One region of the Aneurinibacillus uraniidurans genome, then DNA from elsewhere that is predicted to be linked to it. Evidence: riboswitches for the same ligand, from Rfam matches in the RefSeq annotation. Region 1 holds a riboswitch; each other region holds the start of a gene.

Evidence for each region. Region 1 has a riboswitch for cobalamin ahead of cobJ (precorrin-3B C(17)-methyltransferase). Riboswitches for the same ligand answer to the same signal wherever they lie in the genome.
Region 2: another riboswitch for cobalamin. It lies ahead of PO771_RS05290 ((2Fe-2S) ferredoxin domain-containing protein); the one in region 1 lies ahead of cobJ (precorrin-3B C(17)-methyltransferase).
Region 3: another riboswitch for cobalamin. It lies ahead of PO771_RS07415 (ribonucleoside-diphosphate reductase subunit alpha); the one in region 1 lies ahead of cobJ (precorrin-3B C(17)-methyltransferase).
Region 4: another riboswitch for cobalamin. It lies ahead of cobT (nicotinate-nucleotide--dimethylbenzimidazole phosphoribosyltransferase); the one in region 1 lies ahead of cobJ (precorrin-3B C(17)-methyltransferase).

Annotation. Positions count from the first base shown of each region.
Region 1 is NZ_CP116902.1:3,837,012-3,839,214, forward strand. Features, by position in the region: gene cobJ (precorrin-3B C(17)-methyltransferase) at 1-1,225, opposite strand, end outside; cobalamin riboswitch at 1,361-1,558, opposite strand; gene PO771_RS19335 (response regulator transcription factor) at 1,752-2,203, shown strand, end outside.
Region 2 is NZ_CP116902.1:1,057,880-1,060,082, reverse strand. Features, by position in the region: gene PO771_RS05295 (energy-coupling factor ABC transporter permease) at 1-716, opposite strand, end outside; gene PO771_RS05290 ((2Fe-2S) ferredoxin domain-containing protein) at 731-1,099, opposite strand; cobalamin riboswitch at 1,277-1,468, opposite strand; gene PO771_RS05285 (hypothetical protein) at 1,644-1,997, shown strand; gene PO771_RS05280 (NAD(P)H-dependent flavin oxidoreductase) at 2,016-2,203, opposite strand, start outside.
Region 3 is NZ_CP116902.1:1,472,974-1,475,176, reverse strand. Features, by position in the region: gene PO771_RS07415 (ribonucleoside-diphosphate reductase subunit alpha) at 1-731, opposite strand, end outside; cobalamin riboswitch at 882-1,074, opposite strand; gene cydB (cytochrome d ubiquinol oxidase subunit II) at 1,129-2,157, opposite strand; gene PO771_RS07405 (cytochrome ubiquinol oxidase subunit I) at 2,147-2,203, opposite strand, start outside.
Region 4 is NZ_CP116902.1:481,980-484,182, forward strand. Features, by position in the region: gene PO771_RS02385 (ornithine--oxo-acid transaminase) at 1-687, shown strand, start outside; cobalamin riboswitch at 716-887, shown strand; gene cobT (nicotinate-nucleotide--dimethylbenzimidazole phosphoribosyltransferase) at 1,000-2,067, shown strand; gene PO771_RS02395 (MDR family MFS transporter) at 2,202-2,203, shown strand, end outside.

The DNA of each region.
Region 1 (2,203 bases):
CTTTTACCGTAATGACATTCCCAACTGGCAGTACGAGCAAGCCTGCCTCACGAAGACGACTAACGACTTCATCCGGATTTGCGGTTGGCAGGCTAATGCGGAACTGATGATCCGGCGTGTAATCCATCGAGCCCCGTTCTCCGACAATCCCGGCAAGCAGCATCATCTGTGCCGCACTCAGCTTCTTATTCGCCACTCCAGGTGAAACTGCGAATTCAAAAATCTGCTCTTGTACAAAGCCAGAAGGAGATGCAACAGCAACGGACTCTTTTACACCATACAAGCACCCAAGTGCTTCATCTGCTAGCGCCCGAGCGGAAAGGGATTCCACCTGCTCCCGTTTTTGTTCAGGTGCAGACTGTATCGCTTCTGTTCCTGACTGCTCATCCATGCTGTGCAGTGCCCACGGCTCATTTTCTTCTCGCAAGCGCTGATGCGGTGCTAACGTTTGTTTCTCCGAGCCAAGCGTATACTTGCGCTGATAGCCACGCGGCGTGATCATTTTACCGTCATACAAGCATGTTGAGTTATTTCCGATAATGACAGTTGTTAGCATCCCGATATCATGATTAAGCATGTCAGCTAATGTCGTCACAACTACTGACTGACGATCCCGATACGCACTCTTCACGAGCCCAACCGGAGTATCCGGGGAACGATATTGCAGCAAAATACGCTGCGCTTCCTCAATCTGGCGCGTCCGGCGTCCGCTTTTCGGATTATATAAAGCGATAACAAAATCTGCCGCACCTGCAGCATCAATCCGCTTTGCAATTAACTCCCATGGTGTTAGATGGTCACTTAGACTGATCGTACATGCATCATGCATAACCGGCGCCCCAAGCAAGGATGCACATGAATTAATCGCCGAGATGCCCGGCACAACTTCTACTTCAACCCCATCAGCTTCCGTCCAGCCTTTTTCCATAAGCACTTCATAGACGAGTCCAGCCATTCCATATACCCCGGCGTCCCCACTGGAGATTACGCCTACTACTTTGCCCTGTTCCGCCTGGCGCACCGCTTCCTGTGCCCGACCTACTTCCTCAGTCATCCCGGCTTGCATAACAACTTGCTCGTCCCGCAGCAATCCACGAATCAAATCGACGTATGTCGTATACCCCAGGATTACTTCACATTCTTCAATCGCAGTCCGCGCTCGCATAGTCAGATGTGCTTCACTTCCTGGACCAAATCCAATCAGCAGCAGTTTTCCTCGTTTCATCTCCCGTGCTCCTTCCTTTTTGTACAATAAAAAAACGTCTTTCTGGTTAGAAAGACGTATTGGTAGACAATTAGTCATACAGTTACTTTGCTCGTATGCCTGTCGCTAGTCAACACGCCCCATCCTCGTGGTTCGATCGTGCAGAACTTTACGGCAGGTTTCCTGGCTTCGAGTACAAACGAGCTCTACCCCCTTCCCATTTCAATCACGAAATAGTGGACATTATGATAGCACTCTCCTCTTCACAGTGGCGGGACCGCGTCGGCTTTATACCGAACTTCCCTATTAAGCCCTTACATAAACATATCGGGCACCGCAAAGCAAATCATTCAATTTTTAAGTAGCCCTATCATATCACGAATTCTATATTTCGACTATGCTGAAAAATTCGTGACTTTTGCTGCTGCAAACTAACGATTATTTTACTCATAGTCATATCGAATACTAAAATATTTACTACCGTATCTCTTCCATAATTTATTACAATATAAAGGAGGTATCCTTACTTCAGGAGGGGATTGATTGTATGAATAAACCCATTCGCATTCTGATCGCTGACGATCAAACATTAATGCGTGAAGGACTTAAAACCATATTGGAATTAGAAGATGATATCGAAGTCATTGGAACACCCGATGATGGAAAAAAAGCATATGAAATGGTAGCCCAGCACCGCCCCGACGTTGTTTTGATGGATGTACGAATGCCTGTCATGGATGGAATCGAAAGCACTCGTCTGATCAAAAAAGAATTCCCTGAGACTGTTATTCTTATTCTTACTACATTTGCTGAAGATGCCTATATCATAGAAGGTCTTGCGAATGGAGCCAGCGGATTTCTATTAAAAGATATTCACGGAGATCGATTAATCTCTTCCATTCGAGATGCAGCTTGCGGCCAGCTCTTGCTCCCTTCCATCATTGCCACCAAACTTGCAACCCGACTCTCTCAACTTTCTTCCCAAGCCCAACACGAGAT
Region 2 (2,203 bases), 1.1 Mb from region 1:
CGGTTATACGACTGAAGCCAATTCCAGACAAGCACCGTCAACAACCCTTCACTAATCGCAAGAGGAATTTGTGTAATGGCAAAAATCCCCGCAAATTTCAGAAATGATGCCATAACACCGCCACTTGCCGCTGGAAATGCCAGCGCCAACTGCAAGGATGTCACAACATATGTTGCCAAATCTCCAAGTGCTGCGGCCAGAAAAATCGCAAGTTTTTGACTTCCGTTCGCTTTCATCACCGCCCGATAGATGCCATATGCAACAAACGGGCCGATAACCGCCATCGACATCGCATTCGCCCCAAGTGTCGTCAATCCACCATGCGCCAGCAGAAGGGCCTGAAATAACAGTACGATTGCACCGAGCACACTCATCACAAGCGGCCCGAACACGATTGCACCAAACCCTGTTCCTGTCGGATGTGAACTACTGCCCGTGACCGAAGGAATTTTCAGGGCAGATAATACGAATGTGAAGGCCCCTGCTAATCCAAGCATTAACTTTGCTTCCGGGCGTTCCTTCGTAATTCGTCTGATCGAGCGCAAGCCAAGTACAAAAAACGGCACGAACACAACCCACCAGAATACCGCCCATTTCACCGGAAGAAACCCTTCCATGATGTGCATGCCATATGCGGTCTGCGGTTCATTAATCAACAAGTACAGTAGAAATCCAGCTACAGCAAGCAGCCCTGACCCCCATTGTTTTTTTCTCATCTCTGTCCACCCCTTCATAATTTACAGCGTCCTACCGCAGCACCTTCTGCCGGTACAAAACCACATTTATCTACATATGTATATACGGTTTGGTTATGTAGGTCCGTACTTACGTCTCCAAGATGGTCACGCACGAGAGCTCGCCCTGCCTCTGGAGTCATGTCTTTATACCAGCGACCAGCTGGATATGAAATAACGACACACGCATCCTCACACCGCCCATTGCAGCGCGTGCGTGTTGTATGAATTAACGCATCAGCATGGTGTGCAGCAATTTCATTTCGGATCGCCTGCGTTACATCCTCTCCTCCTGCCCGCATACAGCTTCCCCCATTACAAATCAACAGATGATGCTGTGTCCCTGTCAGATCCCAGGTTGCCATCGCAATCCCCTCTCTTTTATAAATCGTAAATATTACGTTTTATGCCATAACCTTAGTAGATATGTGCGTCAAATAAAAAAAACCGCCCTAACACAAGGGTGGCTGTTTCCTGTTCCTATGTCCGGCTGTACCAAAACCGGCTCACGCCTCTGCTTCTCACCCCCGAAGAAACCAAATGGCGATACAAAAAGACAGGCAGGTCTCCTGACTCCTGCGTCATCGCGCTTCCGCGTCTTCCCATCCCGATACGAAACAGTGACATTATGCGAAAGAACTCAGCAGTTACAGTGGCGGGACCGCGCCGGATTTACACCGGACTTCCCTTTTAAGCCGGGGTAAAACCCCAGCACCTGAACTTTGATATCCGTATTACTTTCCAAGAAAAATGTATCATTTATCTAATGGATTTGTCCACTCTTTTTCCCCTGCGTTCTCTCTTTTTTAAAGATAAGCAATTTTTGCACAGTAGTAAGTAACTCTGCTCGCATATATATAACGTATAAGGTACAAAGCTTCATGTACCCCTTATAGGAGGTGAACTGCCATGTCCGGTAACCACAATCCTCTCCCTCCGGTACAACAATCTGACCCTATGCAATACACCGGTCCCGAGTTTCTTTATGCACTCGCCAGGCAGGCCGAACAAGATGGTGACCTAGAACGTGCTGAGCTTTACTATCGGCGTGCGCTTGACCTCGCACTGCTGATGCGACAGCCCGGTGATGCGAATGCAAGACGCAGCGCTCAACAGAAAAAGGCAGCTTTCGCAGAAGCTGCCCGCGGTCCAAAACGCCGCTTCTGGCATGTTGTCAGAAGTCATCATCTGTTCCTATATCTCAATATCATGATGATTATTTACATGCTAGTTGTTATTATTTTTGAACTGACGATTTTATAAACAACCGCCTCGTTGTTTTTATTTTTCGAGCAGCTTACCCGCTGCTGTCACAATCTGCGTCAGAATAGAACTTGCCTCTTCCTGATCAGTAAGCATCCGAGTTGCCTGTCCGGCCCAAAGCGACATGTACTGTTCATTATTTTGCGCCGCCGCCGCGCGTCGAATGTCGCCTGTCACTGTATTTTGAGTCGGAAATGAAAGCGGTT
Region 3 (2,203 bases), 1.5 Mb from region 1:
TCATAAATCCCCTGAAGAGAATCATCTACTGTATCAATGAAGCAGCTCGACAATTGCCCGCCCCTTGCCTTGCCTGCATTTGCCATCGTCGGTGTCGCGACCGTCATATAATGATTGCTAAGCGCCCAGTACGCTTCTTTTACGAGCGCAAGTCGCTTCTCCGGCTGTTCCTGCATCATCAGCTGCATCGCAATCATTAAAAAGCGTTCCTGCGGCAATTCATAGATTCGTCCCGCAAAGTCACATGCCAAATATCGCTCCGTCAACGTCACAACGCCAATATAGGTAAACAAATGATCTCGCTCATGGTCGATCATGTCTCCTAATTCCTCTAACTCTCTTGAGCTGTATGTAGTCAGCAGCTGCTCCTGATAAATCCCTTGTTCCACAAGCTGCGCTACTAGACGAGAGAAGGAACCATACGGACGATCTGGATACGCCTTATAGCCACGATTGCGCGCGGCCTGTTTATATAACCCGTTCAAATAAGCACGGGCCGCTACATACGTCCAGTTCGCTTCTTCCTTCGATACAAGCTCCAGTGCTGTCATATAAATCGTGCGGGTAATCGCCTCTGCATGAAGCTCGCCCTCCGCAAGCTTAGCCAATACATATTTCCCTAGTACATCCGACTTTACACCGGCTATCCCTGTTGTCAAACGATCAATCGAGCGCAATAGCCTTTCTTTATCAAATTGCAGAGCACGGTTGTCAGGCTTATATACGATCATTTATTTCTCCTCCTGTTCATCAGGATAGAACCACGCAAAAAAGCATCTTTCCCGTCGTCCAAGAAAGATGCTTGTTCATGTCAAAGTAAAGAGCCTTATGATGTTGAAAACTACTCTTCACTGACACTTCACCATCTCCCGTGGCTACTTCCTGTGTCTTACTCTGCGGCAGGTCTCCTGACTCAGGTTCATTGCATGCTTCGCCTTCCCATTTTTTTCAAACAGTGGCATCGTAGAAGCATACTCCCCTTTACAGTGGCGGGACCGTGTCGGACTTGCACCGAACTTCCCTTTTAAGTACCTGGAGCGTTCTCACAGGCACACCACAAAGCACTATATGTAGTTGTATGAGTTATACGATACAACAACATATCCAAATAAACAAGAGTTGTATTCTTTATTCATATCCTTTTGCATTCTCAGGTGAGATCTTCTCCCGAAAAATGCGGTACAACCAGAGCTGATACGTCAGGACGATCGGAACCATGACAAGTGCGACACCGAGCATAATCGTCAAGTTCAACTTACTTGCCGCCGCTTCAAATAACGTAACACTCGACGCAGGGTCCAAAGCAGATGGAAGCATATTCGGAAACATTCCCGCAAATCCTCCCGCCATCAGCAACGCAATCGAAGCACACACACCACCGAAGGCGATTCCCGGACGATCTTGATTCAGTGCAATCATGACAAACAAGAGGAATGTCATAGACAGCAAAGGCAGAAGCCAGAGCGCGGGATACTGGACGAACTTGTCGAACAACGGCGTTAGATTGTTTGTTGCTACCATAAAAATGGCAAGCAGCGCCATCGCAAAAAACCATACTTTCTTTGCTACATTCAGCGCACGCGTCCGAATCTCCCCGACTGTTTTAAACGCAATCCACGAACTTCCAGATAGCAGAAACAGTGTCACGAATACGAGTCCGCCAGCTATGCCATACGGATGCAGCAAGGACAATAGCGTACCGTGATAGCCCGTCTCATCAATTCTCAATCCATAAAACAAATTGGCAAACGCTACCCCAAACAACAGCGCAATGGCAAAACTGCCTGTGAAAAAACTCCACTTCCAAAACGATTTCCAGCGCGGATGATCCATTTTGTGCATGAACTCAAGTCCCGCCGCACGAAAAAACAAGCTGAACAAAATCAACATCAGCGGTGTATACAAATAGCTAAACATCAACGCATACGTCAGGGGAAACGCCGCAAACGTCGCCCCACCTGCTGTAATCAGCCAGACTTCATTTCCGCCCCAGAACGGTCCGATTGACTCCTGAAGCTGGCGCTGCTCTCGCTCATCTTTTGCAAGAAACGGAAACAGCATTCCGGTTCCGAGTCCATATGCATCAAGCACGAAATATACCGTCCAGATTACTCCCCACAGTCCAAACCAGATCATGGCTAACATATCATGAGACATGCTGCAATTCCCCCTTTCCTTCCTTGTAAGCCTTCGGACCAGACTT
Region 4 (2,203 bases), 500 kb from region 1:
CTAATTCCATATGGGGACATTCAGGCACTGCAGGATGCGATCACACCGCATACGGCTGCTTTTTTGGTGGAGCCGATTCAGGGGGAAGCAGGGATTATCATTCCACCAGCGGGATTCCTCAAGCAGGCGAGCGAAATTTGTAAGCAGAGTAATATCTTGCTTATCGCCGACGAAATTCAGACCGGATTAGGTCGCACAGGGAAGCAGTTTGCGACAGATTGGGATGGCATTCAGCCGGACATCTATATCATAGGTAAGGCATTGGGTGGAGGGGTATATCCGATCTCTGCGGTAGTGGCAGATGCGGAGATTCTTGGTGTATTCGAGCCAGGTTCGCATGGCTCAACGTTCGGGGGTAATCCGCTTGGTTGTGCGGTAGCAATTGCTGCGCTTGATGTACTAGAAGAGGAGCAGCTCATACAGCGTTCCCGTACGTTTGGTGATTACTTTAGGCAGCAGCTGCTTACGATTAAGAGTCCGCTTATTAAGGAAGTGCGTGGCCGTGGTTTGTTCATCGGTGTGGAGCTGACCGAAAAAGCACGCCCGTACTGTGAACGTCTTAAAGATCATGGGCTTTTGTGCAAAGAAACGCATGACACAACCATTCGTTTTGCGCCGCCCCTTATCATTTCTCAACCGGAGCTGGACTGGGCGATTATGCGGATTCGTCAGGTCTTGCAAAAATAATCCTATCGCGGTATGCTTACCATAACATGACGTATACAACGCAATAGGTGCCCCGATCCGGGGAGAATAGGGAAGAAAACACGCGGGCCCGCCACTGTAACCGAGGAGCCGTTCATAGTCACTGGAGCAATTCCGGGAAGGCTGTGAACAGATGGCTATGATCCGGCAGCCAGGAGACCTGCCTATTGCAAGCATTGCCGTTCACGTGGAACGAACGGATACGAACCGGATATGGCACGTCCAGGTCTTCTTTGACCTGGGCGTTTTTTGCGTTGTCGCGCATGAACATACATAAATGGAGGAGAGCATACGATGAGTACAGCGACTACAACTAAAATTACGAACACCCTACAGGGAATTCAAGTCCTTGATCAGAATGCGATGGCTGCGGCCCGCGCACGTGTTGATTTTTTAACGAAGCCGCCAGGAAGTTTGGGTGAGCTAGAGGAAATGGTCATTCGTTTGGCAGGCGTTCAGCGTACGGCGCAGCCGACACTGGATAAAAAAGCAGTTACGGTGATGTGTGGTGATCATGGGGTAACGGAAGAAGGAGTCAGTGCATTTGGGTCCGAATTGACAGGCATGATGATGGGGAATTTTACGCGCAAGGGAGCGGCGATCAATGTGTTCTCCCGCCAGATGGGTGCTGACGTTATTGTAGTGGACGTCGGAAGTGCATGTGAGACACCGGCAGATGTGCGGAATGAGAAAGTGAAGAACGGTACCGATAATATGGCCAAAGGTCCGGCAATGAGTCGGGAAGAGGCAATGGCTGCGATCGAAGTTGGTATTCGTCTAGCAGAGGAGCTGGCCTCACAAGGTTATCAAGCAGTGGCACTCGGTGACATGGGAATCGGCAATACAACGCCGAGTGCAGCACTTGTAGCCGCTGTGACAGGTAAAGCGGTGGTGGAGATTACAGGATGCGGTACAGGGATTGATGAGGAGAAGCGTCAGGCGAAAGCAGGAGTGATTGAACGATCACTCCAGATTAACGACATCGATAGCAGCTGGCGTGAACGAATGGATGCAGTTGATGTGCTTGCTCGTGTTGGTGGACTGGAAATCGCAGGACTAGTTGGGGTGACACTTGGGGCGGCTGCACAAGGGATAGCTGTGATCGTCGATGGTGTCATTGCGGGTGCGGCTGCGATCATGGCATTTGAGATGTGTGAGAACGTGCAGGGATACTTGTTTGCGTCTCATCTCTCTCAGGAACCGGCACATAAGGCAGCTCTGACGCATATGTCACTTACTCCTGTCCTCCATTTACGGATGCGTCTGGGTGAAGGATCGGGTGCGGTGCTTTTGTATCCGCTGCTTGAAGCATCTCTGCGTATGATGTATGAGATGGCGACATTCTCTGATCTTGGATTATAGTAGAAAGAAATAAAAACCTGTTTGCCCTACTTGTGAGGCAGACAGGTTTTTTGTATCATGATATACTGCGAAAATGATCCAAAGTGGCATGATAAGGATACATACGGAAAGTGTAATAGAAGGGGTGTGGAAAGAT